Regions from separate parts of the Atlantibacter sp. MEI4A-1023 genome, predicted to be linked through region 1. Evidence: predicted binding sites of a transcription regulator. Region 1 holds the regulator's gene; each other region holds the start of a gene.
What was found. Region 1 encodes CRP, which controls carbon source genes, mostly activating them, when cyclic AMP is high. Its sites were predicted from a motif close to ATGTGANNNNNNTCACAT; they were not measured.

Region 1 (10,144 bases):
GCTGACCAGCTTCCCGGCGTCGTTCAGGCTCATGCCGAGGCTTTTGGCGTATTCTGGCACCCAGGAGATAAAGCCCAGTTGGCCGAGGATGTAGCACAGCGCCGCCACCGACAGGAACAGCACGCCGATACCCCACTTTTCTTTCTCGACAGGGGTGTTGCTCTGTTTAGCGTGTTTGCCCAGCGCCGGGAACTCGCAGCCGAAGGTCAGGATAAAAATCGCCACATAGACCAGGCCGATGCAGGCGTAAACCCAATACCACTCAATGGTGCGCGCCAACAGCCAGGCCGCCAGCATTGGGAAAATCATGCCCGCCATGCTGAAGAAGGAGTCGGTAAAGAGCAGACGCGAGCCGCGCTGGCGGCCTTCGTACATCTGGGTAACAAGGAAGGTGCCGATGGACATGGTAATGCCGCTCACCACGCCCAGTACGAACATACAGGCGGAAAACAGCGCCAGGCTATGGCTGAGCATCAGGCCCGCCACCGCCAGCACCATCATTACAAAGCCAAAGCGCAGTTGGGTTTTTAGCGGGACGATTTCCATCAGCCAGGCATTCAGAAAGATTGAAATTAAAATGCCGGCGTTCAGGAAGGTGAAGGTATTGCTCATGCTGGAAACCGGCAGGCCGAAGTAGTCGGCGATATTGCCCATCACCATCCCGGTGACAATCACTAACGCGCCGGTCAGGGCGTAGGAAAAGTAACTGATCCATGTGAGCTTAATGCGATTGCTGTTAGTCATGAAGATCCTGTGAAGAGAAAGGTAAAGCATCCTGGGGACGCTGAAATCGCGGGCAGTTTATGTGTTTTTGTGATGCATATAAACATTTAGGAACTTATTTGCTGCAAAACACACGATTCGATGTGAGTTTAATCACATATATTTCCTATACTTTCCAGCTAAAAATCCTGGATGTTAGCCAGGCATCGTAAAACCAGGTAAATGTCTGGCACGATGCGGTTACGGTCTTTAGAATCAAGCCACTCGCTTTTAACCCTGTTTTCGTAAGGAATGCTTCATGCTCAAATCAACTCTGGCGGCTGTTGCAGCTGTGTTCGCTCTTTCCGCTCTCTCTCCCGCGGCGCTGGCTGCCAAAGGCGACCCTCGCGTACTGTTGACGACCTCTGCCGGCAATATCGAACTGGAGTTAAACAGCCAGAAAGCGCCGATCTCTTCGAAAAACTTCGTTGATTACGTTAATAGCGGCTACTACAACAACACCATTTTCCATCGCGTGATCCCAGGCTTTATGGTCCAGGGCGGCGGGTTCACGTCTGATATGCAGCAAAAGCAAGCCAACGCGCCGATTAAAAACGAAGCCGATAATGGCCTGCGCAACACCCGTGGCACCATTTCGATGGCACGCACCGCAGATAAAGACAGCGCCACCAGCCAGTTCTTTATCAACGTGGCTGACAACGCGTTTCTCGACCACGGCCAGCGCGATTTCGGGTATGCGGTATTTGGTAAAGTTGTGAAAGGGATGGACATTGCCGATAAAATTGCCCAGGCCCAGACTCACGACGTGGGTCCTTACCAAAATGTCCCGTCAAAACCGATAGTTATCCTGTCCGCTAAAGTCCTGCCTTAACCGCTTTTTGCGCGGGTTCGCTTAACCCGCGTTTGCCGCCTCCCGGCGTGTCTGTGATTTGCTGCTTATACTTGTGGCAAATACGGTCACGATCAGGGAGGCGCTATGTCTAAAAAACTCACCGATAAACAGAAATCCCGTCTCTGGGAGCAAAAGCGAAACGGTAACTTTCAGGCCAGCCTGCGCCTGGAGGGACGCGATATCCCGTTAATCGAGTTAACCACAGACGAAGCCGAGCAACGCCTTCAGGAAGTCAGGGGGCAATATGAGCGATAAATTTGGCGACGGGCGCGATCCGTATCTCTATGCCGGTCTGGATGTCCTGAAAAACCGCCTTACTATCCGCCAGGCACAGCGTCTGGATACCGCGATGCTGGAACTGATTGCGCTGCGTGCCGCCACGTTGCCGCTGGGGCCGATCCCACGCGGGTTGCCCCATCTCTGCGCTATCCACCGTCACCTGTTCCAGGACGTGTTCGACTGGGCGGGCGAGTTGCGTGAAGTGGATATTTACCAGGGCGATACCCGCTTCTGCCATTTCGGCTATATCGAGAAAGAGGGCAACGACCTGTTCCAGGATCTGGAAGACGAAGGGTATCTGGCAGGGCTGGCCGCGCCGGAATTTATCCAGCGGCTGGCGCACTACTATTGCGAGATTAATGTGCTGCACCCGTTCCGCCTGGGTTCTGGCCTGAGCCAGCGCATTTTCTTTGAGCAACTGGCGATCCATGCCGGGTATAGCCTCGACTGGCGCGATATCGACCCGCAGTTCTGGCGCGAGGCGAACCAGGCTGGCGCGATGGGCGATCTGGAACCGCTGGTCTCGATATTCAGCAAAGTGGTGAGTGAAGCACGGGAAAGTGAGTAGAATAGCGCGGTTCATTTTTTCGGAGCCGCCATGCTACTGCTGATTGATAACTACGATTCGTTCACCTGGAACCTGTACCAGTATTTCTGCGAACTCGGCGCAGAGGTGGTGGTTAAGCGCAACGATGAAATCAGCGTTGCCGACATCGCCACGCTCGCGCCGCAAAAAATTGTCATTTCCCCCGGCCCCTGCACCCCTAATGAAGCGGGCATCTCTCTGGATGTGATTCGTGATTATGCGGGTAAGCTGCCAATCCTCGGGGTCTGCCTTGGGCATCAGGCCATAGGCCAGGCGTTTGGCGCACGGATTATTCGCGCCCGTCAGGTGATGCACGGCAAAACCTCAGCGATTCGCCATAACGGTAGCGGCGTGTTTCACGGGCTGAATAACCCGCTCACCGTGACGCGCTATCACTCCCTGCTGATTGAACCGGCAACGCTGCCCGACGCGTTTGATGTCACCGCCTGGAGCGCGGAGGATGAAATCATGGGCATTCGCCATCGCGAGTGGGATCTGGAGGGCGTGCAGTTTCATCCCGAAAGCATTCTCAGCGAACAGGGCCATGCACTGCTTGCCAACTTTTTACGCCGCTGATTTTCTATTGCCATTAATTGATTTTTTATGCATATTTTGTGCTTATCTTTTCAATTAAGATTTTGCATAAACGGATGGGCATAAGATGGCAAATGAACAGACTGCAATTACCCGGGCGACTTTTGACGACGTTATTCTGCCAGTCTATGCACCGGCTGAGTTTATCCCGGTAAAAGGGCAGGGCAGCCGCGTATGGGATCAGCAGGGTAAAGAATACGTTGATTTTGCCGGCGGGATTGCGGTCACGGCGCTGGGTCACTGCCATCCGGTGCTGGTGGAGGCATTAAAAACCCAGGGTGAAACCTTGTGGCACACCAGCAACGTGTTTACCAATGAACCAGCGCTGCGCCTGGGCCGCAAAATTATCAACGCGACCTTTGCCGAGCGCGTGCTGTTTATGAACTCCGGCACCGAAGCCAATGAGACCGCGTTCAAACTGGCGCGCTATTACGCCTCTACCCGCCACAGCCCGTATAAAACCAAAATCATCGCCTTCCATAACGCTTTCCATGGCCGTTCGCTGTTTACCGTGTCGGTTGGCGGGCAGCCGAAATATTCTGACGGCTTCGGACCGAAACCGGCAGATATTATCCACGTGCCGTTTAACGATCTGCATGCGGTGGAAGCGGTGATTGACGATCACACCTGCGCCATTGTGGTGGAGCCGATTCAGGGCGAAGGCGGCGTGACGGCGGCGACCCCGGAATTCTTACAGGGCCTGCGCGAGCTGTGCGACAAACATCAGGCGCTGTTGGTGTTTGATGAAGTGCAGTGCGGCATGGGCCGTACCGGCGATCTGTTCGCTTATATGCATTACGGCGTGACGCCGGATATCCTCACCAGCGCCAAAGCCCTGGGCGGCGGTTTCCCGATCAGCGCAATGTTGACCACTCAGGATATCGCCTCGGTGTTCCATGTGGGCTCCCACGGCTCTACCTACGGCGGCAACCCGTTAGCCTGTGCGGTAGCCGGCGCGGCGTTCGATATCATCAACACCCCGGATGTACTGGCTGGCGTGAACCAAAAACGTGCCCAGTTCGTGAAGCATTTTGAGCAGATCGACGCGCAGTACGACGTGTTCAGCGACATTCGCGGCATGGGGCTACTGATTGGCGCCGAGCTTAAACCGCAGTACAAAGGCCGTGCGCGTGAGTTTTTGCACGCGGCGGCAGAAGCGGGCGTGATGGTGCTGAACGCTGGCCCGGATGTGATGCGCTTCGCGCCATCGCTGGTGGTTGATAGTGCCGATATCGATGAAGGCATGACGCGCTTCGCGCAGGCCGTTGCGAAAGTCAGTCGTTAACCGCTTTCGGATTATTTAGCCGCCGGTTTAGCCAGATCCCATGATGCGGCCGCTGACGCCATGCTACAGACGAAATGGTGTGCATGGTATCGAGGTGGCCGAGTATCCGCTGGAGATGCTGTTCCAGCACGCTTAACGGTCCCTGGGACAGGGCTTCCGGCATATCCAGGATCACCGCGTCTTTGGTTTCCCCCGGCTCGTCATATTCCAGCCGCTGCTGGCAGCGCTGGAGCGCAATTTCGCAGGACTGCAAATAGCGCTGCGCCAGGTCCGGCGTCAGCATGGTGTGTTCTCGCGCCATGGTGGTCATGGCATTAATGTGCTCGACGATAAACTGGCTGTGGGTCACCCACAGCTTCATCTCTTCCAGATAGTGGCTATTGAATCCCGGTTCCTGCATTGCCTGGTTCAGCGAGTTGTATAACGCGTTATGCGCCTGGTTGACCAGCATTCGCTGCCAGGCCAGCGGCGTCGGCTGCGGGTCGTCGCTGAGGATCAAGCGTATCGCTTTCTGGTCCGCCTCCAGCGCATCGTGGGCGTTTTTACGCAGCAGGCCGCTTTGCCACTGGGGCCACAACCACACCATGCCGCCAAAGGCGATCAGGCAGCCAATCAAGGTATCAATCAGCCTCGGCAGAATATACTGCTCCCCGCTCAGGGAGAGCAGTTGCAGGCTATACACCGCCGTGACGGTAAAGCCGATCGTCGCCCAGCCGTAATTTTTGCGGATGATGAGATAGCTCACGATGGTGATGACCAGCATCGCCAGCAGGGTGTAACCATCGGCAACGTGATAGTGCAGGGTGATCCCGGCGATGATAAGCCCGGCCATGGTGCCGCCCGCTCGGTGGAGAATGCGCACCCGCGTGGCACCATAGCCGTTCTGGGTCACGAACATCACGGTCATTAAAATCCAGTAGGGTTTCGGTAGGTGCAGGGCGCTACCCACCAGGCTGGCAATACTCAGCATCACCGCAATACGGGCGGAGCTGCGCAGGGCGGTGGACTTCAACGACAGATAGCTTTTCAATGCGCGCAGCACGGGCAGGCGGCGCTGCTTATCTTCCATCAGATCGCGCGAATACAGTGGACGCTGGGATTTCAGCACTCTGGCGATACGGCTGAAATGGTATTCGCAGAACTGTCCCACCGGGTTATCGGGGTGCTGGCGGGCAATTTTTTCCAGCGCGCCAATCTGCTTATCCATTTCAAAGCGCTTCGGATAACGGTGATACAGGATATCGTCGGCGCGTTCCCGCAGGCGGGCCGCCACCGTCTGGGCATTCCAGCGGATCACCGCCTCGGCGTGGCTTTCGCGCACCAGCTTCTGCACCTCTTCGGGCTGATGCAGGCTGACGGAAATATGCTCCTGCAAATCCAGCGCGATCTGAAAAGTGCGCAGCAGGCGTTTATAGCCGTGATGCTTACCGGTCGACAGCATGTGTAGCTGCTGATAACACTGGGTAATCAGGTCGACGGTTTTTTGCTGGCGCGCCAGCAGCGGCGGCAGCGCGCTTTGCGGATCGGTATGCTGGGTCAGCAGGCTGTATTTGGCTTCACAATATTCCGCCAACTGACGGTACAGCAGGCTCAGGGTTTCGCGCAGCGGCTGTTCGCGCCACACCCAGAACCAGAACCAGTTAAATAACCCGTACCATAGCGTGCCCAGGGCATACAGCAGCAGCGGTTCCCACATCGGCATAGAGCCCGCCAGGCTGAGTGTGAATATCGCTGCAATAAGCGACGCCGGGAGCAGGCGAGCATGAAGCGGACTGATTTCCGCCGTGACGCCCAGGATCAGTGCCAGCCCGGAGAGCGCCAACGGCAGCGGCACGGAATTAAGCAGTAATAACTGCACCGCGAGGCTGCTAAGGGCAAACAGCGACCCGCCGATAACCAGGCGTTTAAAGAAGCGCTTGTGCGGGGTGTCCAGGCCAGCGATGTTGCAGCAGGCGGGAACGAGGGAAAAAAGGAGGCCTTGTTGCAGATGGCCCAGAACCAGACCCACCGCCACAGGCAAACACAACACCAAGGTTTGACGAAGTGCGTAGTTGATTTCGGGGTGGTAGATCAGGCGTCGCCACATGGGTGAGATCGGATGAAACGGCGTGTAGCCACGCCGTTTCGCAGGGTTTAGCGGGTACCGTAAACCACAATGGTCTTACCGTGGGCGGAGATCAGGTTTTGATCTTCAAGCATTTTCAAAATGCGGCCAACGGTTTCGCGGGAGCAGCCGACGATCTGGCCGATCTCCTGACGGGTAATTTTGATCTGCATACCATCCGGGTGGGTCATGGCATCCGGCTGTTTAGCCAGATTCAGCAGCGTTTGTGCAATGCGGCCAGTCACATCAAGGAAGGCGAGGTTGCCCACTTTCTCTGACGTCACTTGCAGACGGCGCGCCATCTGCGAAGAAAGACGCATCAGGATGTCAGGGTTAACCTGAATTAGCTGACGGAATTTTTTATAAGAGATTTCTGCCACTTCACACGCCGTTTTGGCGCGAACCCAGGCACTGCGTTCCTGACCTTCTTCGAACAATCCCAGTTCGCCGATGAAATCGCCCTGATTCAGATAAGAGAGGATCATTTCCTTGCCCTCTTCATCTTTAATCAGCACTGCCACGGAGCCTTTAACGATGTAATACAACGTTTCCGCCTTTTCACCCTGGTGAATCAGCGTGCTCTTCGATGGGTACTTATGAATATGGCAATGAGACAAGAACCATTCGAGAGTCGGGTCTGTTTGCGGTTTGCCAAGCACCATGCGCGGTTATCCTCTGTTTTAAGCTGACTCCAGAGAGCAACAATAATAACCCTCTGGGTTTTTGCAATCGTCTCTTCTCCTGGCCGGAGAAGGGGCCTTTAACGTCCTGTGGCCTGTAATAGGTGTGGTCGTATGCACACATGCATTACATCAATGTATCGCTGTAGCATCCGACTGTTTTAGCATAGCTTTACGTGAGTGTCTCCTATTGTCTCGTTTCAGCTTGACCTGGCTCTCATCCGTTGCGCGTTTTGTTACAGCCGCGTAATCTGTCAGTAATTTTGAAACACTGGAGTAACCAAAATGCAGGCAAGAGTGAAGTGGGTAGAAGGGTTAACTTTTCTCGGTGAGTCCGCTTCCGGACACCAGGTTTTAATGGACGGCAACTCCGGTGACAAAGCGCCCAGCCCGATGGAAATGGTATTAATGGCGGCGGGCGGTTGCAGCGCCATTGATGTGGTGTCGATCCTTCAGAAAGGACGTCATGACATCACCGACTGCGAGGTGAAATTGACCTCCGAGCGCCGTGAAGAAGCGCCGCGCTACTTTACCCACATCAACCTGCATTTCATCGTGACCGGTAAAGCGTTAAAAGACGCGGCGGTTTCCCGTGCGGTGGATCTGTCGGCAGAGAAATATTGTTCAGTTGCCTTGATGCTGGAAAAAGCGGTGAACGTCACCCATTCCTACGAAGTGATTGAAGGATAAGTGCTTAATAAGGCGGCGTTGCCGCCTTAAATTTTTCGCCCTTCCATGATTCTTTTTACCAGCGGCAGCATGATCAGCTCCATCGCCAACCCCATTTTCCCGCCTGGCACCACTAATGTATTGATGTGGGAAATGAATGAGCCCTGCAACATGGCCAGCAGCCAGGGGAAATCTATCCCTTCCAGGTTCCTGAAGTGAATCACCACCAGGCTCTCATCCAGCGAGGGAATTGCCTTCGCGGCAAACGGGTTTGATGTGTCAACGGTGGGGACACGCTGGAAGTTAATATGGGTACGCGAGAACTGCGGCGTGATGAAGTTGATGTAGTCTTCCATCGAACGCACGACCGAATCCATCACCGCTTCCCGGGAGTGCCCGCGTTCGCCGGTGTCACGGATGAGCTTCTGGATCCATTCCAGGTTGACGATCGGCACCACGCCCACCAGCAAATCCACATGGCGCGCGACATCATGATGGGGCGTCACCACGCCGCCATGCAACCCTTCGTAAAACAGCACGTCCGTGGGTTCGGGCAACGGTTGCCAGGGGGTAAAAGTACCCGGTACCTGGTTCCAGGGTACGGCTTCGTCATAGGTATGCAGATATTTACGCGATTGCCCGGTACCGGTTTGCCCGTACTGATTAAAAGTCTGTTCCAGCAGGCCAAAGTCGTTGGCCTCCGGCCCGAAATAGCTGATGTGCCTGCCCACGTCGCGCGCTTTGCGGATCGCCATATCCATTTCAGGGCGGGTATAGCGATGAAAGCTGTCCCCTTCCACTTCGGCGGCATGCAGGTTGAGCTGGGCGAAAATCTTACGAAAAGCGAGGCTGGTGGTGGTGGTCCCGGCCCCGCTGGAGCCGGTAACGGCGATGATCGGATGTTGGGCAGACATAGCGGAACAACTCCTTAGGGTAGCGACGTGCAAATAAGACCCGTGCAAGGCGAATGAGTTCTGGCGGTCTGATCAGCCGCCAGTGGTTTTTATTGTTCAGCGAGCGGTCTTACCCCCGAAACTGATCGCGCGGCATGATGTTGACCGTTTCATGCAGTTCCGACCACACCAGAACCGCGTCGCCGCGTTCCAGCTGGTGCTTTACCTGAGAGACTTTATCGCTGAGCGAGCGTTCATGTTCACCATAATCGGTGCCTTCCCGCAAGACAAAAGCTTCAATGAGGTTTTCAAGCGTTTCCGGGTCGAGGGATTGCCAGGGAATAATCATGGTTTATCCAGATAAAGTGTGAGCCAGTCGGGAATGCGCGCTTCAAGCCACATTTTCGGACGCAGGGCGGTACCGCCTACGAATCCCACGTGCCCGCCATATTCGGTCAACTGGTATTCGATATTGGCCGGTAGCTGGGCGATATCCGGGATAACGTGGCTATCCATAAACGGGTCGTCCTGCGCATGAATGATAAGTGTAGGCTGGGTAATTGACGCCAGTAGCGGCATTGCGCTACAGCGCCGGTAATAATCGATGGCGTCGTCAAAACCGTGGGCTTTTGAGGTGATCAAATCGTCGAATTCGCGCAGGCGGCGGATCCCTTTCAGCTGGGCCATATCCACCGGCAGCGTACCGGGATAAGCCAGCAGCTTGCGCGAGGCATTGGCCTTAAGCAAATTCAACAGGTAGTGCTGATAAACCCGGGAGAAGCCTTGTTCCATATGGTAGCAGCAGTGTTCCAGCACAAACGGCGCGGAGACAATCACCGCCGCGTTGACCGGCAGTTGCGGATACTTCGCCAACATGCAGCCCAGCATATTGCCGCCGAGAGAAAAACCTACCGCCGCGGTGGGCTGCTCGCCAAACTGTTGCGCGACCCACTCCAGAAACCAGCGGCCGTCTTCGGTTTCGCCGGAATGGTAAATGCGGTGCATGCGATTCGGTTCACCGCTGCATCCCCGAAAATGCATTACCACCCCCAGCCAGCCGCGGGCTTTCGCCGCCTGGATCAGACCGTGGGCGTAAGGGCTGTTCAGGCTGCCTTCCAGACCGTGGAAAATCACCAGCCGGGGCTTATGGCGCGCCTGTTCTGGATCTTCGCTCCAGGCCAGATCGACAAAATCGCCATCGGGCGTATTCAGCCGCTGCCATACCGGGGTGAACTGGAGCCGCCGCCGCAGGATGCGCGGCAGCATGGTTTGCAGATGGGGATTGCGCGCGCCCGGCATAGGCCGAAAATGGCGCGACGTCTCTTCGTTCTCGGTTAAATCCGCAGGAGTAATTTCAGCCATAGCACAGGTTCATCGTGAGTATTCGCCCTTCCCGTGATGCTGGCCGAAGAAGGGCATCGGTGATTATGGCTCCTGAA
Region 2 (10,144 bases), 2.2 Mb from region 1:
GAAACAGCATGACCTGTAGCGGCAATAGCAGTAATGCCATGCCAGTCTGGAGGTGCACTAGCGCCAGCACAGGTTTGACGATGCGCGGCGATCCCAGCGGAATGAAGGGCATCCATTGAAACCAGAACAGCAGCGCGCCTACTGCCAGAACCGAAAGCCAGAAGCTTTCTGACAGCACGGTTAAGGGATCGATAAACATTATGCCAGCGACGCAGCACAGCCATACGTGCAAAGGCTGCCCGTTGCGCCCGCTCAGTCTGAGCGCGCCCCAAATCAGCATGGCGACAAAGGTTCTGATCGCGGGTGGGTTAGCTCCGCTCAACCCTGTATAGGCGCCGCTGGTTGCTAAACTGATGAGTAAGGGGAAAGCGTGGTGGATGAATCTGGCCGGGAAGGCAAATTGCAACAAACGTGCTATCCCCCACCCCATTAATCCGGCGAGGCCAATATGCAGCCCGGAAATCGCCATTAGATGGGATGTTCCGGTTTCACGCATCAGGTTTTTTATTTCATCGCTTACCGCCAGCCGTTCGCCGAAGCCCAATGCCATGATGACCTCGCGCCAGGTCCGGTGCGAAAGCGACTGGCTAATCGATGCCATAAAATCTGCGCGCCAACTGCATTGGCTGTCGAGCGGCCGGGAGGAGATTATCCGGCCCGTTACGATACGCCGCTGTGACAAGGCGTAGCGCTGGTTGTCAAATCCACCATCATTAAGCTGCCCGTGGATGGGCTTCAGGCGCACCACAAGGTTCCAGCGCTGGCCAGCACACACTTTTTCTGCAAGATAGCCGCCGGGCAAATCTACCGTAATGGCCGGAAGCAGCCATTTACCCTCAATATGGGTGATTCGCGCCAGATGCCGGGTGCCACCATCGGTTTGCAGGATCGTCGCCGTCACATGCTGATTGCGCGTGGTGAGCGACAATGGCGTCAGGGTTTGCCATGCCGCCAGAGAGGCCCAACAGAAAAAGAGCAGCATCAGCGCCAGCGTGCGCGCGGCTTTTCCCGGTGCTAAAAGTAGCAGCATCGCAGCCGCATTTATCACTGCCAACAGCTCCAGTGACGGTAACTGAGGCAGCCAGAGTAGCGGCATTGTCCCTAAAATCAGGCAATAGCAAAGGGTAATGAGTGTCATGCAGGCCTCCTGTCGTGCCGCAGTATGCCGGGAATAAACAGGAGCGCGAGTCAGGAATCACAGCGTTACGCGCTGTGTTCATAGAATGTTGTGGTGTTGCTGCAACGCGCAGAAATCTTGCGAGTTAAACCGTAACGTTTATGAAGGGCAAAAAAAAACGACATCCGTAGATGTCGTCTTCAGGGCAAGCTCAAACTAGCTTAACCATAGATATTGGCGCGGTCGCGTAATTCTTTACCCGGCTTAAAGTGCGGAACGTATTTACCTTCCAGATCCACTTTATCGCCCGTTTTCGGGTTACGGCCAGTGCGCGGAGCGCGATAGTGTAAGGAGAAACTGCCAAAACCCCGGATTTCAATACGCTCGCCCTGGGCGAGAGTCGTGGCCATATGCTCCAGCATCTCTTTTACTGCATCTTCCACCGCTTTCGCGGGAATATGAGATTGCTGGGTTGCAAGTCTTTCAATTAATTCTGACTTGGTCATCATTCCTCCGGTTTCCATTCAGGAAAATTTGCCTACAGCTATCAATCGAACAAGGGCGGCCGCAGCCGCCCTGATTTAGCGCTCGGACGATTACTCGCCTTTAGCTGCTTTGAATGCTTCAGCCATAGCGCTGGAGAAGTTGCCGTCTTCCTGTTTGTTGTTAACAGTTGCGATTGCATCTTTCTCGTCAGCTTCGTCTTTGGCACGAACAGACAGGCTTACAACACGGTTTTTACGATCAACGCCAGTGAATTTAGCTTCAACATCGTCGCCAACGCTCAGAACCAGAGTGGCATCTTCAACGCGGTCACGGGAAGCTTCAGAAGCGCGCAGGTAGCCTTCAACGCCGTCTGCTAATTCAACTGTAGCACCTTTCGCGTCAACTGCCGTTACTTTACCAGTAACGATAGCGCCTTTCTTGTTCATAGCAACGTAGTTGTTGAACGGATCTTCTGCGAGCTGTTTAACGCCCAGGGAGATACGCTCACGCTCTGCGTCAACCTGCAGAACAACCGCTGCGATTTCGTCGCCTTTCTTGTATTCACGAACTGCTTCTTCGCCTGCAACGTTCCAGGAGATGTCAGACAGGTGAACCAGGCCGTCGATGCCGCCGTCCAGGCCGATGAAGATACCGAAGTCAGTGATAGACTTGATTTTACCTTCAACGCGGTCGCCTTTGTTGTGGGTCTCAGCAAACAGCTGCCACGGGTTGGATTTGCACTGTTTCAGGCCCAGGGAGATACGACGACGTTCTTCGTCGATATCCAGAACCATTACTTCCACTACGTCGCCAACGTTAACAACTTTGGACGGGTGGATGTTTTTGTTGGTCCAGTCCATTTCGGAAACGTGCACCAGGCCTTCAACGCCTTCTTCGATTTCAACGAAGCAGCCGTAGTCGGTCAGGTTGGTCACGCGGCCAGTCAGACGAGTGCCTTCCGGGTAACGTTTAGCGATAGCCACCCACGGATCTTCGCCCAGCTGTTTCAGGCCCAGGGAAACACGAGTACGCTCGCGGTCGAACTTCAGCACTTTAACAGTGATTTCGTCGCCAACGTTCACGATTTCGCTCGGATGCTTAACGCGTTTCCACGCCATATCAGTGATGTGCAGCAGGCCATCTACGCCGCCCAGATCAACGAATGCACCGTAGTCAGTGAGGTTCTTAACGATACCTTTGACTTCCATGCCTTCCTGCAGGTTTTCCAGCAGCTGATCGCGTTCTGCGCTGTTTTCAGACTCGATAACGGCACGACGAGAAACAACAACGTTGTTACGCTTCTGGTCCAGCTTGATTACTTTGAATTCAAGCTCTTTGCCTTCGAGGTGCAGGGTGTCGCGAACCGGACGCACGTCAACCAGAGAACCTGGCAGGAACGCACGAATACCGTTCAGCTCAACAGTGAAGCCGCCCTTGACTTTGCCATTGATAACACCAGTAACGGTCGCCGCTTCTTCGTAAGCTTTTTCCAGCATCAGCCATGCTTCGTGACGCTTCGCTTTCTCACGAGACAGCAGGGTTTCACCGAAACCGTCTTCTACTGCATCCAGAGCAACGTCAACTTCGTCACCAACCTGGATTTCAATTTCGCCCTGGGCGTTTTTGAACTGCTCAGCCGGAATGGCAGACTCAGATTTCAGACCGGCGTCAACCAGTACGATATCTTTGTCGATAGCAACAACAACACCACGAACGATAGAACCCGGGCGGGTTTCGATTTCTTTCAGGGATTCTTCAAAGAGTTGAGCAAAAGATTCAGTCATGTTTAATCTTCAGGTTTTAATTTAACGTCCACCTGGCTTCATGCCGGATGGGGTTGTTTCACATACCCGCTGTCAATCCATTGCAACGGGGGTACTGCAAATTCTGTCGCTTAATCAGCGAGAGCCAGTTTTTGGCGCGCATATTGTAGCGCCTTTTCAATCACTTGCTCAATACTTAAACTCGTGGAATCCAGAACTAAAGCATCGGCAGCGGGGACAAGCGGCGCTACGGAACGATTTCGATCGCGATCGTCACGTTCTTTGATCTCGGCCAAAAGGCGTTCAAAGTTAACACTAAAGCCCTTCTCCTGCAACTGTAGCATGCGGCGTTGGGCGCGCTCTTCAGAGGAGGCGTCAAGGAAAATTTTCACTGGCGCATCAGGGAATACCACGGTGCCCATATCACGCCCGTCGGCGATCAGACCCGGCGCTTCGCGAAACGCCCGTTGACGACGCAGCAACGCTTCACGAACGCGAGGGAAAGCCGCGACCTGCGAGGCGGCGTTGGCCACATCCTGGGTACGGATTTCGCCGCTGACGTCTTCGCCTTCGAGGATCACTTCCAGCTCTTCATTGGTCGCCACAAAACGCACGTCGAGATGCGCCGCCAGGGGCACCAGCGCTTCTTCAGAAGCCACATCAACATGGTGATGCAGAGCCGCCAGCGCAAGGACACGGTAGATAGCGCCTGAATCCAGCAAATGCCATTGCAATGCTTCAGCCAGGGCTTTACATAGCGTGCCTTTACCTGCGCCGCTCGGCCCATCAACGGTAATCACGGGGGCTGCTGCCGTCATCCTATTCTCCTTAAGCCAGGCATACATGTCATAAACGCCGCGCATTATACGCGCCAATCACTCAGAGCGTTACTAAAGCTTACGTATGATTTGGTTTATGAATCTGAATGTAGAGGAATTGCTCAAGTATAGCGGGCTGGCGCAGTGCCAGCCCGTAGAGGCGGGATGAAAGCTTACGCCTGGGTACTCAGGCGCGCCAACTGCTCAAAATAATCCGGGAAGGTTTTGGCGGTGCATTTCGGATCAAGAATGGTCACCGGCGTATCTGATAGCGCCACTAATGAGAAACACATCGCCATACGGTGATCGTTATAGGTGCCGATATCCGCAAAGCGTAACTGCTCCGGCGGCGTGACCGTAATGAAATCATGGCCCTCTTCCACCGTCGCGCCCACTTTACGCAACTCCGTCGCCATCGCGGCCAGGCGGTCGGTTTCTTTGACTCGCCAGTTATAGATATTGCGCAGCGTCGTAGTGCCTTTAGCGAACAGCGCAGTAATGGCGATAGTCATGGCGGCATCGGGGATATGGTTCATGTCCATGTCGATAGCGTTGAGATCGCCACGGGTGCAGACGATAAAGTCGTCACCCCAGGTAATTTGCGCGCCCATTTTCTCCAGCACGTCAGCAAAACGGATATCGCCCTGGACGCTGTTGCGGCCAATGCCGGTCACTTTAATCGTACCGCCCTTGATCGCCGCCGCCGCCAGGAAATAGGACGCTGACGACGCGTCGCCTTCCACCAGATACTCACCCGGCGCCTGATAGCGTTGCCCGCCGCGGATAACAAAGCGCTGGTAATCGCCGTTTTCAACGTCCACGCCGAAGGTTTTCATCAGATGCAGGGTAATGTCGATATAGGGTTTGGACACCAGATCGCCTTTGATGGTGATAACCGTGTCCTGCTCCGCCAGCGGTGCGGTCATCAGCAACGCCGTCAAAAACTGGCTGGAAACGCTACCATCAACCTCGACGTTGCCGCCGCTAAAACCGCCGCGCAGGCGCAGCGGAGGATAATGTTCCTGTTCCAGATAATCTATCTGCGCGCCGCCCTGGCGCAGTGCATCCACCAGATGGCCGATAGGACGCTCTTTCATTCGCGGCTCGCCGGTGAGCACGATGTCGTTGTGCCCCAGGCACAGCGCCGCCGCCAGCGGGCGCATGGCGGTGCCGGCATTCCCTAAAAACAGCTCCAGCTCGCCTTTTGCCTGGAACGTGCCGCCCAGACCGATGACTTCGCAACGGCGACGGTCATCGGACAGTACATATTCAACGCCCAGCGCTTTCAGGGCGTTCAGCATATGGCGGACGTCATCGCTGTCCAGCAGGTTGGTCAGCACCGTTTTGCCTTTGGCGAAGGCAGCAAGCAGTAATGCGCGGTTGGAAACGCTCTTCGAGCCGGGAAGGTTGATGGTGCCCTCAACGTGCGCGATGGGCTGTAAAGTCAGGGATTCCTGCATGCAAAAAATTCTCGATCGAGGTAATAAAAGCCCCGCAGACAGGCTGCGGGGAAGAAAAACAATAACGAGGATTAACCGTGGCGACGCTCAAAATCAATCATAAAATCGGTCAGCGCTTTTACGCCTTCCAGCGGCATCGCGTTATAGATAGAGGCGCGCATCCCGCCGACCACGCGGTGGCCTTTCAGCGCATGCAGACCGGCTTTAAATGACTCGTCGAGGAACAGTTTATCGAGGTTGCTGTCAGCCAGCTGGAACGGCACGTTCATGCGCGAGCGGTTAGCACGGGCCACGTCGTTACGGTAGAAATCGCTGTTGTCGATAACGCCGTACAGCAGATCCGATTTTTGCTGGTTGATGCGGTCCATGACGTCCACACCGCCCTGCTGCTTCAGCCATTTAAACACCAAGCCGGAGAGATACCAGGCGAATGTCGGCGGCGTGTTGAACATCGAATCGTTTTCGCTCAGCACGGTGTAGTCGATGATCGACGGGCAGACGGAGTGCGCTTTACCCAGCAGATCTTCACGCACGATAACAATTGTTAACCCTGCCGGGCCGATATTTTTCTGCGCACCGGCATAAATTACGCCGTAACGGGAAATATCAATCGGATGGGAAAGAATGGTGGAGGAGAAATCAGCGGTAACGATGGCGTCGCCGAAGTCCGGCGTTTCGTTAATGGCGATACCGTCGATGGTTTCATTCGGGCAGTAGTGCAAGTATGCAGCGTCTTCAGAAAGCTGCCATTCGCTCATCGGCTTGATGGCGCGTTTACCGTCGACGGTAATTTTGGCATCGATGACGTTCGGCTTAAGGTATTTATGCGCTTCTTTCACCGCACTGGCTGCCCAGTAGCCGCCATCCACGTAATCTGCGGTGGTTTTATTGCCCAGCAGGTTAAGCGGGATGGCAGAGAACTGTCCGCGTCCGCCGCCGTGGCAGAATAAAACTTTATAATTAGAGGGGATATTCAGCAGATCGCGAAAATCTTTTTCCGCCTCTTCTGCGACCGCGATAAACGGTTTGCCGCGATGGCTGACTTCCATTACCGATGTACCCAATCCCTGCCAGTCGCGTAATTCCTGCTGTGCCAAAAGCATTACATCTGCCGGTAACATCGCCGGGCCAGAACTAAAATTGTAGACCTGAGTCATTTCCCCTCACCACGCATAACAATAAGTTTTTCCTGTGGCTATCGGTTTTATCACTCAGCGAGTACGGCTGCAATGGCTAATCCCCGCCGGGGGCAAAATGTGCGCTTTATCACACGGCAGATTATGCCAGGCGGGAAGCAGAACGCCGAAATTTACACTGTTCAGGTAACGCGGCGGGCGCGGCTGGCTTTGACCCACTGGTTATGCGCGCAGCGCGGACACATTAATTTATCTCCGGCTTTCATTGCGACTACTTCGCTACAGCGCGTGCAGGCGTAATCTCCCGCGTCAGGCATGATTTTAAAGGCTGGTTTATGGGAGTCCGGCAGAATGGGCAATCCGGGCCTGACATTCTCATCCGCGTAAAAATAAACGCTCAACTGCCCGTTGGTTTCCTGTATGGCTAATTTCACCTGGCCGAGCTGTTCCACGCCGCTGAGCCGCAGTTCCATAAAGTATTCAAACTCGGTCATGTTCTCTTTGCGAAGATTGTCCCAGGCGAGCTCGCCCTCTTTCACCACAATCATCGGTTTGCCTTCGAGCAGATCTTCCAGTTTCTCGCTGCGCGCCATCAGCCACATCACCAGCCGGTAAAGCGCGCCGAGCGAAATAAACACCACCAGCACCGGGATCATCGGCACGTCGTCATAAAACGCCACGTCACCCGCAGCAGAGCCCAGCGTCAGGATAATCAACACTTCAAACAGCGACATCTGGCGCACGCCGCGCCGCCCGGTGAGTTTCAGGAAAATAAACACCAACACAAAGGTGTATAAGCTGCGCAGCGCGACTTCGCCGAGGAATTCAAAGGGGACCTTGTCAAAAGCCATCCGTTGCAAATCAAATGCTTTCATTTTTATTCGCCTTTACAGTACCTTGCTGAAAGTAAGCATAGCGCGAACAATTATTTTTGCCCGCTACGGCGGGAAGATGGCACCCGCAACACAAAACCCGTATCATTGCGCGCTTTGCGTACGATAAAAGTGACTCTCATGACTCAAACCTTCATTCCCGGTAAAGATGCTGCGCTGGAAGATTCCATCGCTCGCTTTCAGCAACAGCTCACCGACCTCGGCTTTAATATTGAAGAAGCCTCCTGGTTAAACCCCGTCCCGCACGTCTGGTCGGTGCATATTCGCGATAAAGACTCCGCGCTGTGCTTCACCAACGGGAAAGGCGCCACTAAAAAAGCCGCGCTGGCCTCCGCGCTGGGCGAATATTTTGAACGTCTGTCCACCAACTATTTCTTCGCCGATTTCTGGCTGGGCGACACCATCGCTAACGGTCCGTTCGTTCACTATCCCAACGAGAAGTGGTTCCCGATCCCGGAAGACGACGAATTGCCGGAAGGCATTCTGGACGATCGCCTGCGCGCCTTTTACGATCCGGACAATGAACTCACCGCCAGCATGCTGATCGACCTGCAATCCGGCAACGCGTCGCGCGGCGTGTGCGCCCTGCCGTTCACCCGTCAGTCCGACCAGCAGACCGTGTATATCCCGATGAACATCGTCGGCAACCTGTATGTCTCCAACGGTATGTCCGCAGGCAACACCGCCAACGAAGCGCGCGTGCAGGGCTTGTCTGAAGTGTTTGAGCGTCATATCAAAAACCGCATTATCGCCGAAAGCATCAGCCTGCCGGAAATCCCGCAGGAGGTTCTGGCGCGCTATCCGGGCGTGGTGGAAGCCATTGCTAAACTCGAAGCCGAAGGTTTCCCGATCTTTGCCTACGACGGCTCGCTGGGCGGCAAATACCCGGTGATCTGCGTGGTGCTGTTTAACCCGGCAAACGGCACCTGTTTTGCCTCGTTTGGCGCGCACCCGGATTTCGGCGTGGCGCTGGAACGTACCGTGACCGAGCTGTTGCAGGGCCGAGGCCTGAAGGATCTGGACGTGTTTACCCCGCCGACCTTCGATGATGAAGAAGTCGCGGAGCACGCTAACCTGGAAACCCACTTTATCGATTCCAGCGGTCTGATCTCCTGGGATATGTTCAAGCAGGATGCCGATTACCCGTTCGTCGACTGGAGCTTTGCCGGCACCACCGAAGAAGAGTTCGCCACCTTAATGGCTATCTTCAAATCTGAAGATAAAGACGTGTATATCGCTGACTACGAACATCTGAGCGTTTACGCCTGCCGCATTATCGTGCCAGGCATGTCCGATATCTATCCGGCAGAAGATCTGTGGCTCGCCAATAACAGCATGGGCGCTCATCTGCGCGAAACCATTCTGGCACTGCCGGGTAGCGCGTGGGAAAAAGAAGATTACCTCAACCTGATCGCCCAACTGGACGAAGAGGGCCATGACGACTTCACCCGCGTGCGCGAGCTGCTGGGCCTGGCGACCGGCAAAGACAACGGCTGGTACACCCTGCGCATCGGCGAGCTGAAAGCGATGCTGGCGCTGGCGGGTGGCGATCTGGAACAGGCGCTCATCTGGACCGAATGGACCATGGAGTTCAACGGGTCGGTATTCAGCGCTGAACGTGCTAACTACTACCGCTGCCTGCAAACCCTGCTGCTGCTGGCGCAGGAAGAAGACCGCCAGCCGTTGCAGTACCTCAATGCGTTTGTGCGTATGTACGGTGCCGAAGCGGTAGAAAGCGCCAGCGCGGCATTGAGCGGCGAAGCACCGTTCTACGGCCTGCAAACGGTGGATGCCGACCTGAAAGCCTTCCCGGCGCATCAGGCGTTGCTGGCCGCATATGAGAAACTACAGCGCGCCAAAGCGGCTTTCTGGAAAGTGTCTTAACCTGAAGTCACTCAAAAAACGTATGCGATTGTGCATACCTCAGCTATATTACGGGGCGATTTAATTGCCCCTTTTTTTATTTTGGCGTTAATTATTTCAAATGTAATTTTAAAGTTAAATATGAGTGAACATTAAAAGTCATTACCGGCTTTTAGTGTTACTTATTTTAATAAATACTCCATATTAATTAACTGTTGGCTATGAGGCGGAGCGGTATCATTCAACTTAAATAATAAACTTTAAAAATTATTTTTACCTTTATTTTCATAAGGTTAATGCAAAAATTTGCAATAACACCACGTTTTGCAGGTCTACAACTCCGGCGAGATATGATCGATATCAAATTTTGCTGTATAATGCTTTGTTAGTATCTCGTCGCCGATTAAATATAGAGAGAGTTAGTGTGAAAGCTGACAACCCTTTCGATCTATTACTTCCCGCTGCCATGGCAAAAGTTGCCGAAGAAGCGGGTGTCTATAAAGCAACGAAACAACCGCTGAAAACCTTTTATCTGGCGATCACTGCGGGCGTCTTTATCTCCATCGCGTTTGTTTTCTACATTACTGCCACCACCGGTACGGCGACCA
Region 3 (10,144 bases), 1.3 Mb from region 1:
GGGTGCGCTAAAACGGTGCAAAAGCCCCCTCGTAAGAGAGGGGGCGGAATAAGAAAAACGTCTGGCTTATTCGATATTGGATTCAATAAACCACAGGAATTTATCCAGGTCACGCGATGCTGCGGTAAAAATGTCAGCGGTGTCTTCGTCTTTGGCTTCTTCAATGGCTTTACGCACATCGTTAGCCACTACCGCGTAGCGATCGGCCAGTTCTTTCAGGTGGTCCTGCACGCTGTGAATGTCCAGCGGGTAGCTTTTCAGTGCCGTTTTGCTGTTGATAACCTGGGTAGTCCCCAGGGCAACGCCACCCAGCTGTACGGCACGTTCTGCGATGGTGTCGAGGTGATCGGTCAGCGCTGTGCGGAAGCCATCAAGCATTTCATGAACGCCGATAAAGTTTGCGCCGCGCATGTTCCAGTGAGCCTGTTTGGTGATTAGCGACAGGTCAATAAACTGGACTAACTGGCGGTTCAGCAACTCAATAGTTGCTTTCTTATCGCTATCTGCCACATCGTTGCGGGTATATAGCAGATTAGAAGTTTTCGTTTTAACCAATTTAGCGGTACTCATAATCTCATATCCTCTTGATGTTATGTCCCAATTGAATTACCGGAAATAAGTATAGCACCGGGTTTTGAGTCTGCTGTTTTGAATATACCTATCAGACAAATAGCGAGAGACGCATTGAAGATGGAAATTTCTTTAAAATCATGTGGTTAGTTGGTTTTATAAAGTTTGGATATAAGACGTAAATAAATATGTTGCTGCCGGGTAATTATTCTCAGTCGCAATCAGAGCCGTAAAGACAATATTGCCTGAAAAAAACTAAGATTATTCCGCACCCTAATTTAACGGTGCGGAAGAGGAGCAATTAATTTATATCGACACTTTTTATCTGCGGTTCACGCTTGATGGTAAGCGTGGAACCAATAGAGGCAATAACGATTGAACACAGCGCCAGTAGCTGGGTACCGTTCAGGGTTTCGCCGAGGAAAATCATCCCGGAAAATGCGGCCAGCGCGGGTTCCATGCTCATTAAGGTGCCGAAGGTCCGCGTAGGGAGACGCGTCAGCGCTACCATTTCAAGCGAGTAAGGAAGGGCGGTCGAAAGAATTGCGACCCCGATCCCCAGCGGTAGCAATGACCAGTGCCACAACGCTTCGCCTGCCTGCCAGGCACCAATCGGCACAAAGACAATGGCGGCGATTAGCGATCCCAGCGCGACGGTGGCCGGGCCGTGGTCTGCTCCGGCGCGCTGGCCGGTAACGATATATAACGCCCAGCAGGCACCGGCACCTAAAGCACAGGCTGCACCCAGCGGATCGACGTGCGCAACGTCCTGGCCGAGTGGCAGCAGAAACCACATTCCCAGCACCGCCAGGATCACCCAGATAAAATCCACCGCGCGGCGCGAGGAAAACAGCGCCAGCGCCAGCGGACCCGTGAACTCCAGCGCGACGGCAATCCCCAGCGGAACGGTGCGAATAGACAAATAGAACAGGTAATTCATCCCGCCTAACGCCAGGCCATACATTAATAACGGGAGGCGTTGTTCAGGCGTAAAGCGCAGCCGCCATGGCTTAAAGATGATGATAAGAATGAGGGTTCCCAGCGCCAGGCGCAGCGCCGTAACGCCCGGTGCACCCACCAGCGGGAAAAGCGTTTTAGCCAGAGAGGCGCCGCTCTGAATCGAAATCATGGCGATGAGTAGGGTTACAACCGGAACCCAGATAGGGGTCTTACGGGACAACGTTGGCATCCTGCACCTGTCAGTTTGTGTCAGCTCTCAGTAAAGCTGGCAGTGTAATGTAAATGATGCGTAATGGTTGAGGGTTTGTTGAAAAAAAACCAGGGACTCAGCCCTAGAATGTAGGGATATCGATGGGAAAAGCTACAGAATCTTTTAAGAATTATCTGGATGTCTGGCAGATTCTTTGGGGCCCATAATGAGGCGGTTACGTTAACTAATTGTTTTATTAGTGAGATACCGGGTGGTGGAAATGTTCTGTTACATGACGGAGCGCTTAGACAACCCGAATCGCAAAGAGTTTCCCATAAAATTTTGGTATATTTAATACTTTAGTTTTACTTGAAGCACATTTGAGGTGGTTATGAAAAAAATTGCATGTCTTTCAGCACTGGCTTGTGTTCTGGCCGTTTCCGTTGGTACAGCTAGCGCCGCAACCAGCACCGTGACTGGTGGTTATGCTCAGAGCGATTATCAGGGCGTAATGAACAAAGCTAACGGTTTCAACCTGAAATATCGTTACGAAAATGACACCCCGCTGGGTTACATCGGTTCTTTCACCTATACCGAGAAAGACCGTTCAGACAGCGATGCTTACCGTAAAGGTCAGTACTACGGCATCACCGCAGGCCCGGCTTACCGTCTGAACGACTGGGCGAGCATCTACGGCGTTGTAGGTGTTGGCTACGGTAAATACCAGGATCGTAACTACACCACCGCTGATAACAACACCAGCGACTACGGTTTCTCCTACGGTGCAGGTATGCAGTTCAACCCGATGGAAAACGTTGCACTGGACGTGTCCTACGAGCAGAGCCGCATCCGTAACGTTGATGTTGGCACCTGGATCGCAGGCGTGGGTTACCGCTTCTAATCACTTCGGTGATAATAAAAAATCCGCCCTATGGGCGGATTTTTTTTGCCTGCTAAAGATGCTCAGCGGGTGCGCGTCTCAAACACATCTGTACCTAAGTGATCGTAGTCGACTTTATTGAGTTTGAAATTAGTGATGAATACCGGCCCGGCCTTCTGTTCTGATATAAACGTGTAACGGCTGGAAATTTCTTTGGTTTTTATTCCCGTCCACTGCGAGAAAAACGCCAGGAAATCATTGGCGCTGCGGCGCGCTTTAATCCGCCGATGCGCTTTGTCATCGCTGGACAGCACCATAAACGGGACCTGGAAATTCTGTTGGAACTGGTCGTCGTGGGCCAGATACTGCACCTCTTTGCCGCGCTCTTTAAACGCCAGACCGTGGTCGGAGAAATAGACCATCGAGAAACTTTTGCCGCTGTTCTGAAGTTGGCCGTAGAGTTGCTTCAATAACTCATCGGTTTGCGTCACGGTGTAGAGATAGCAGGACGTTTCTTTCGACTGTACGAAATCCGCGTATTTCCCCTGGGTCCGATCGCAGGCCTGCGGGTGCGAGCCCATCAGATGCAGAACAATCAGTTGCGGCTGGGTGCGCTCGGTTTCCAGCACCTGGGCTGTCATCTTCAGTAGCGCTTCATCACGGGTATTTTTATCCGCTTCGAAGTCACCGTTTTTCAGGAAATGCACTTCATCGGCGCGTTTAGCGATGCTGGCGATGGCGGTATCGTATTCTCCGATTTGTCCCTGGTTGGAAAACCACCAGGTCTGAAAGCCGGCGCGGTTGGCCAGGGTAACAAAGTTATCCTGGAACTGTGGTTTGCCGTCTACCACGCGGTTTAACGTCAACCCCAGCGATTTTTGGGTAGAGCCGCTGGCAGCAATGTAATCAGTGAACAGGGCGCCGTTGACTGAACTGGCGAACGGGCTGTTATTCCAGTGACCGCCGAAAGCGCCTACCGCGTCGCGCCGTACGCTTTCGCCAATCACCACCACGTAGGTGTGGTACTTCGGCTTAACCGCCAGCACATTCCAGGAGTCTTTAATTTGCGACAGCTGCGCCATACGCTGCTGTTCATCGATCACTTCCTGATTATTAACGACCACGTCTTTAACGAAGCGAAACACCGGATAACCGGTGTCTTTCAGTTTGAACACGCCGCCCCAGGCGAGGTTCTGCAAGGGGGTAACAAACACCGCCGCTACGCTAATAGCCAGGCACAAACTGTCGAAATGCCGCCAGGATGTGGGTTTGGCAAGCGGTTTGCGGCGCAGCGCAATGACCCCAAGCGCGAAAATAAATACTGACACCAGGTAGCTGTACCACGGGAAGATGGTTAGGATCTCGGTGGACTCTTCCATATTGGTCGAGTGCATCGCCAGCAGGGTGTTGAAATTCGGCGCGCCATAGGCCTGGCCGAAGGGATAATACATTGCAGCCACCAGCGAACAGGTGCCAATCAGGACTTTTTGCCCAACCGGCATTGCCCGCCACAGCAGTAATAAGATGCAGGTAAACGCCACCGCATACAGCAGGCTGAACGGATACCCCAGCGCGTAATTAATCAGCAGGGATTGCAGGAAATAGAAAGCCATCCACGGATCGGGCATGAATCCACGGGCAGTTAAGGATTTTTTCAGCGTTACATTCATATCGCAACTTCAACAAAACGCCATGCGTGAACCCTGGCGTTAAGGGTATGAGAGCCTGCCTGAGAGCTGGATAGAAGAGGGCGTGACCGCATCTGCGAGCCGCTTTGATTGCAGGGCTGCAAGAAGATAGAGCCTTGTCATAAGAAGATCAACTGGCGGTAACGGTTTGTTTTGCGAGACAGATTACAAAATAACTAAACGACAGGGAGTAAAGCCGATACGGCAACAAAGGGGGCAATAAATTAGACAAAAATTTTTACAAAATGATGACAGTTCCCTCATAAGGGATGCTGCCAGATAACAGCCTGACGCCGTTATTTGGCAGAAGATTTTGGTTCAGGGCGCTTGAAATAATCACAGAGTAAATCAATCAGCAGCAAGCGAACCTGGAAAGGGGAGTGGCTAAACACGGATATGCACCTCTTAAATTCGTTCATGGGCTACCTCCTCGATTCCGACATCGGTAAATCCATCACTGATGCGAATACATACAGATATAGCATAGGCTATATTCTATAGCTATGGCTAATTCGTTAATTTTTTGTGCTGGCGAGGCTGTGGTTTACAATGAGCGTTACGATCGAGAAAACCGTATCGCGCCACAGTAACGAGGAAGCACAATGAGTCGTCGCGCAGGTAAGCAAAGCAGTAAAAAAGTGACGCAATTGGTCAATGTCGAAGAGCATGTTGAAGGGTTTCGCCAGGTTCGCGAAGCCCACCGCCGTGAACTTATTGATGATTATGTCGAATTAATCTCGGATCTTATCCGGGAAGTGGGGGAGGCCCGCCAGGTGGATATGGCGGCGCGGTTAGGCGTATCACAGCCAACGGTGGCGAAAATGCTCAAGCGGCTGGCAACGGTCGGATTGATTGAGCAGATCCCGTGGCGTGGGGTGTTTTTAACGCCGGAAGGGGAAAAACTCGCCCAGGCGAGCCGCGAACGGCACCACATTGTCGAGCAATTTTTGCTGAATATCGGCGTTAGCCCGGATACCGCCCGGCGTGATGCCGAAGGCATGGAACATCACGTCAGTGAAGAGACCCTCGGGGTATTCCAGCGCTTCAATGAACAACACGGTCAGGGACACTAAATGCTGCGGCAATTTTTCCGTCCTTTTTTACGCGACCGGTTCTTACACCTTTTATTACTGATTGGCCTGATTGTTAGTTTTTTTGTTCCCTTTGCCCCATCGCGTTGGCCTGAGGCGATTGACTGGCACACCATTATTACCCTGAGCGGATTAATGATGCTGACCAAGGGCGTCGAGCTCAGCGGTTATTTTGATGTGCTGGGACGACGCATGGTGAAAGGCTTTGCCAGCGAGCGCCAGTTAGCCATGTTTATGGTCTTCGGCGCGGCGTTGCTTTCTACCTTTTTAACCAATGACGTGGCGCTATTTATCGTGGTGCCGCTAACCATCACCCTGAAAAAGCTGTGTGGCATACCGGTCACCCGGCTGATCATTTTCGAGGCGCTGGCCGTCAACGCCGGTTCACTGTTAACCCCGATTGGCAACCCGCAAAATATTTTGCTGTGGGGGCGTTCAGGCATGTCCTTTGCGGAGTTTATCTGGCAGATGCTGCCGCTCGGCGCGGTACTGGTGTTTAGCCTGCTGGTACTGTGCAGGTTCTTTTTCCCGGCAAAGGCGCTGCATTACCAGGCGCGTGAGCAGCAGCACGCATGGAAGCCGCGCCTGGTGTGGAGTTGCCTGGTACTGTACCTGGTGTTTCTGGCTTCGCTGGAGTTTCACGTCGAGCGCTGGGGGCTATTGCTGGTGGCGGTGGGCTTTTTGATCATGGCGCGCAACGTGCTGGTAAACATCGACTGGAGCCTGCTACTGGTGTTTGTCGTAATGTTTATCGATGTGCATCTGCTGATCCAGCTACCGGCGCTGCGCGAAAACCTGCCTGCGGTAACGCAATTCTCTTCCGGTGGGCTATTTTTGCTCGGTGTCGGGCTGTCACAGTTTATCAGTAATGTGCCCGCCACCATTCTGCTGCTGAACTATGTGCCGCCGTCGATGCTGCTGGCCTGGGCGGTCAATATCGGCGGGTTTGGCCTGCTGCCGGGCTCGCTGGCGAACCTGATCGCACTGCGGATGTCGGGTGACCGCCGTATCTGGTGGCGCTTCCATATTTGGTCATTGCCGCTGCTGGCGTGGGGGATGCTGGTGGGATGGGGATTACTAAATCTGATGCGCTAACGCGGGGCAAAAAAAAGAGCGGCTGATAAGCCGCTCTTTTTGGTTCCAGACCGATTAGTTCAAACGTACCGGCATACCTGAACGGTTTTGCAGCGCTTGTTCAACGATGCTCTGGTCGGAATCCGGCTGGGTGGTCACCGTCTGAACCGCCTGGGTCAACGTGATTGGCACCACTTCGTTGTTCTCAATCTGCGCTTCGCTGGTGGAGAGCGGGTTGTGGACCTCGATATAACGGCTGCCGTCCGGCTCAACGGTGGCTTTCACCGGCTCGTTGATAAACTGGACGCGAGTCCCAACCGGCACGTTCTCAAACAGGAATTTGATGTCGTCGTTACGCAGACGCACACAGCCGTGGCTCACGCGCAGGCCGATACCGAAATCGGCATTGGTGCCGTGGATGGCGTACAGGCGGCCAATATACAGCGCATACAGGCCCATCGGGTTATCCGGGCCAGCCGGAACCACTGCTGGAAGCGGCTCGCCCGCAGCAGCGTATTCAGCATGCATCTTGGCGGTTGGCGTCCAGGTCGGGCCCGCTTTCTTACGTTCTACTTTGGTGATCCAGTTGATCGGGGTGTCTTTACCCAACTGGCCGATACCGATCGGCAGAACGATCACGGTATTGGAGCCTTTCGGGTAGTAATACAGACGCATTTCCGCGCTGTTGATGACAATCCCTTCATGCGGGGTATCCGGCAGGATCAGTTGCTGCGGGATATTTAAAATCGTACCGCCTTTAGGCAGGTAAGGGTCCACGCCAGGGTTGGCTTCCGTCATATTGGAAAAACCCATCTGGTACTGCGCGGCGAAATATTCCAGCGGCTCGGTGTTGCCTTCTGGGATCGTGATGACCTGGTTTTGCCCGACAACACGGCTGCCGTCAGTCGGCAAAGGGTAGGTCACAGCATTGGCGGTTTTGCAAAAACCGATCACAGCGAAAGCTGCTACTAAAAGCGTGCGTAATTTCATGTTCATCTTGTGCAGTGTAGTCGAGCCTGTCTCGGCGGTAGATTAACGATTTCGGGGCGCATTATAGGTGGATAATTGCGCGCTGGGAAATCGGATGTGGATGATATCACGTTTTTTTACTTACCCTGCTAAGCATAGCCTGGCGGTTGCGGGGCGATTTAAATTCGGACTTATGGCATAATGCGGCGTTTATCACAATTTCTTGCAGGATATCGTCGTGTTAGTTACCAGCAACGTCACTATGCAGTTTGGCAGTAAGCCGCTGTTTGAAAATATTTCCGTCAAATTTGGCGGCGGCAACCGTTACGGCCTGATTGGCGCCAACGGTAGCGGAAAATCCACGTTTATGAAAATCCTTGGCGGGGATCTGGAACCGTCACTGGGCAACGTTTCTCTCGATCCTAACGAGCGTATCGGTAAGCTGCGCCAGGATCAGTTCGCCTTTGAAGAGTTCACGGTTCTGGATACGGTGATCATGGGGCACGGCGAGCTGTGGGAAGTGAAGCAGGAACGTGACCGCATCTATTCACTGCCGGAAATGAGCGAAGAAGACGGCTATAAAGTGGCCGATCTGGAAGTGCTGTATGGCGAGATGGACGGTTACTCCGCCGAAGCCCGCGCCGGTGAACTGCTGCTGGGTGTTGGTATCCCGGTTGAACAGCATTATGGCCCGATGAGCGAAGTCGCCCCTGGCTGGAAACTGCGTGTGCTGCTGGCCCAGGCGCTGTTTGCCGACCCGGACATTCTGCTGCTCGACGAACCGACCAACAACCTGGACATCGATACCATTCGCTGGCTGGAGCAGGTGCTGAACGAGCGTAACAGCACCATGATTATTATTTCGCACGACCGTCACTTCCTGAATATGGTGTGCACCCATATGGCGGATCTGGATTACGGCGAACTGCGCGTGTATCCGGGCAATTACGATGAGTACATGACGGCGGCGACTCAGGCCCGCGAGCGCCTGCTGGCGGACAACGCCAAGAAGAAAGCTCAGATTGCCGATCTGCAATCGTTCGTGAGCCGCTTTAGCGCCAACGCCTCTAAATCTCGCCAGGCGACCTCGCGCGCCCGTCAGATTGACAAAATCAAGCTGGAAGAAGTCAAAGCTTCCAGCCGCCAGAACCCGTTCATTCGCTTCGAACAAGACAAGAAGCTGTTCCGTAACGCGCTGGAAGTAGAAGCGTTGACCAAAGGCTTCGACCAGGGCCCGCTGTTTAAGCAAGTTAACCTGCTGATGGAAGTCGGGGAAAAACTGGCGGTACTGGGGACCAATGGCGTGGGTAAATCAACTCTGCTGAAAACCCTGGTGGGCGAACTGGAGCCGGATCACGGCACCGTCAAATGGTCGGAAAACGCGCGTATCGGTTATTACGCGCAGGACCACGCCGCAGAATTCGACAACGACCTGACGGTATTCGACTGGATGAGCCAGTGGAAGCAGGAAGGCGATGACGAGCAGGCGGTGCGCAGCATCCTTGGCCGTCTGCTGTTCAGCCAGGACGATATTAAAAAACCGGCTAAGGTGCTGTCTGGTGGTGAGAAGGGCCGTATGCTGTTTGGCAAGCTGATGATGGAAAAACCGAATATTCTGGTGATGGACGAACCGACCAACCACCTGGATATGGAATCCATCGAATCCCTGAACGCCGCGCTGGAAATGTACCAGGGCACGTTGATTTTCGTTTCTCACGACCGTGAGTTTGTTAGCTCGCTGGCAACCCGCGTGATTGAGATTACACCGCAGAAAGTGATCGACTTCTCTGGTGGCTATGAAGAGTATCTGCGTAGCAAAGGTATTGAGAGTTAATCTGATTGCTGGCCTGCCCGCGCAGGCCAGCACATCCCCGTTATGACGCCTCGACAGGCTGCCGGGCGTAAATCATCACCTTCTGAACGCGATGGTTATCCACTTCCAGCGTCTTAATCACGTAATCTCCCACTTCAACTTCTTCACCTTCGGCGGGTACCCGTTGCAGGTACTCCATCAGTAGCCCGGCGATGGTGTGGTATTCCCGCTTATCATCCAGCGGCAGCGGCACAAACTGCACCAGATCTTCCAGTGGCATATGTCCGTTGGCGGTCCATGTGCCGTCCTGGTTACGCTGGATATCGTGGCGGGCGTCGATCTCTTCCACCTCGTTAGGCAGGTTCCCGGCGATGGTTTCCATCACATCGCTGAGCGTCACCAGCCCTTCAATAGAACCAAACTCATCCACCACAAAGGCGAAATGGGTGCGGGCGTTGCGGAACTGCTCCAGCGCGTGCAACAGTTGCAGAGTTTCCGGGAACACCAGCGGCTGTTTCACCAGCGCGCCCAAATCGAGCGGTTTCCCCCCCAGGGACTGTTGAAGCAGGTCGAGGATATGCACCACGCCCAAAATCTCATCGTCTTCCGTCACCACCACGCGGGTGTGCTGATTGCGGTCCAGTAACAGGCGGATTTGCTCTTCGGGTGCGTTGATGTCGATATGCTCAATATCATGGCGTGAAGTCATGATACTACTGACGCTGCGTTGGTTAAGGTTCAGCACCCGGCCAATCATCAGCCGCTCCTGACGGTTAAATACCGGCACATTCGCGGCGTCGGCCACCAGCGAGGCGGTTTGCGCGTCCAGCTCGGCTTTCTCGTGTTTACCGCTGATCAAATGCATAACGGCTTCGGCGGTGCGCTGGCGCAGCGACATGTTGGCCGACA

Region 2: the regulator CRP is predicted to act here: its motif matches at 6,899-6,916, upstream of serC (3-phosphoserine/phosphohydroxythreonine transaminase).
Region 3: the regulator CRP is predicted to act here: its motif matches at 7,624-7,641, upstream of ACVV26_RS08035 (ABC-F family ATPase).

What each region holds. Positions count from the first base shown of each region.
Region 1 is NZ_CM149568.1:383,999-394,142, forward strand. It holds gene tsgA (MFS transporter TsgA) at 1-744, opposite strand, end outside; gene ppiA (peptidylprolyl isomerase A) at 1,022-1,594, shown strand; gene ACVV26_RS01790 (YhfG family protein) at 1,700-1,870, shown strand; gene ACVV26_RS01795 (putative adenosine monophosphate-protein transferase Fic) at 1,860-2,462, shown strand; gene pabA (aminodeoxychorismate synthase component 2) at 2,493-3,056, shown strand; gene argD (bifunctional acetylornithine/succinyldiaminopimelate transaminase) at 3,142-4,359, shown strand; gene ACVV26_RS01810 (YccS/YhfK family putative transporter) at 4,349-6,445, opposite strand; gene crp (cAMP-activated global transcriptional regulator CRP) at 6,493-7,125, opposite strand; gene ACVV26_RS01820 (OsmC family protein) at 7,429-7,833, shown strand; gene ACVV26_RS01825 (phosphoribulokinase) at 7,860-8,726, opposite strand; gene ACVV26_RS01830 (YheU family protein) at 8,836-9,054, opposite strand; gene ACVV26_RS01835 (hydrolase) at 9,051-10,067, opposite strand; gene ACVV26_RS01840 (ABC transporter ATP-binding protein) at 10,131-10,144, opposite strand, start outside.
Region 2 is NZ_CM149568.1:2,906,499-2,916,642, forward strand. It holds gene ACVV26_RS14005 (ComEC family protein) at 1-1,138, opposite strand, end outside; gene ihfB (integration host factor subunit beta) at 1,339-1,623, opposite strand; gene rpsA (30S ribosomal protein S1) at 1,714-3,387, opposite strand; gene cmk ((d)CMP kinase) at 3,498-4,184, opposite strand; gene aroA (3-phosphoshikimate 1-carboxyvinyltransferase) at 4,358-5,644, opposite strand; gene serC (3-phosphoserine/phosphohydroxythreonine transaminase) at 5,716-6,801, opposite strand; gene ACVV26_RS14035 (DUF421 domain-containing protein) at 6,963-7,655, opposite strand; gene ycaO (30S ribosomal protein S12 methylthiotransferase accessory factor YcaO) at 7,794-9,557, shown strand; gene focA (formate transporter FocA) at 9,961-10,144, shown strand, end outside.
Region 3 is NZ_CM149568.1:1,650,994-1,661,137, forward strand. It holds gene dps (DNA starvation/stationary phase protection protein Dps) at 67-570, opposite strand; gene rhtA (threonine/homoserine exporter RhtA) at 872-1,759, opposite strand; gene ompX (outer membrane protein OmpX) at 2,112-2,621, shown strand; gene ACVV26_RS08010 (phosphoethanolamine transferase) at 2,684-4,270, opposite strand; gene mntS (manganase accumulation protein MntS) at 4,585-4,707, opposite strand; gene mntR (manganese-binding transcriptional regulator MntR) at 4,891-5,361, shown strand; gene ACVV26_RS08025 (SLC13 family permease) at 5,362-6,474, shown strand; gene ldtB (L,D-transpeptidase) at 6,529-7,449, opposite strand; gene ACVV26_RS08035 (ABC-F family ATPase) at 7,661-9,256, shown strand; gene ACVV26_RS08040 (TerC family protein) at 9,297-10,144, opposite strand, start outside.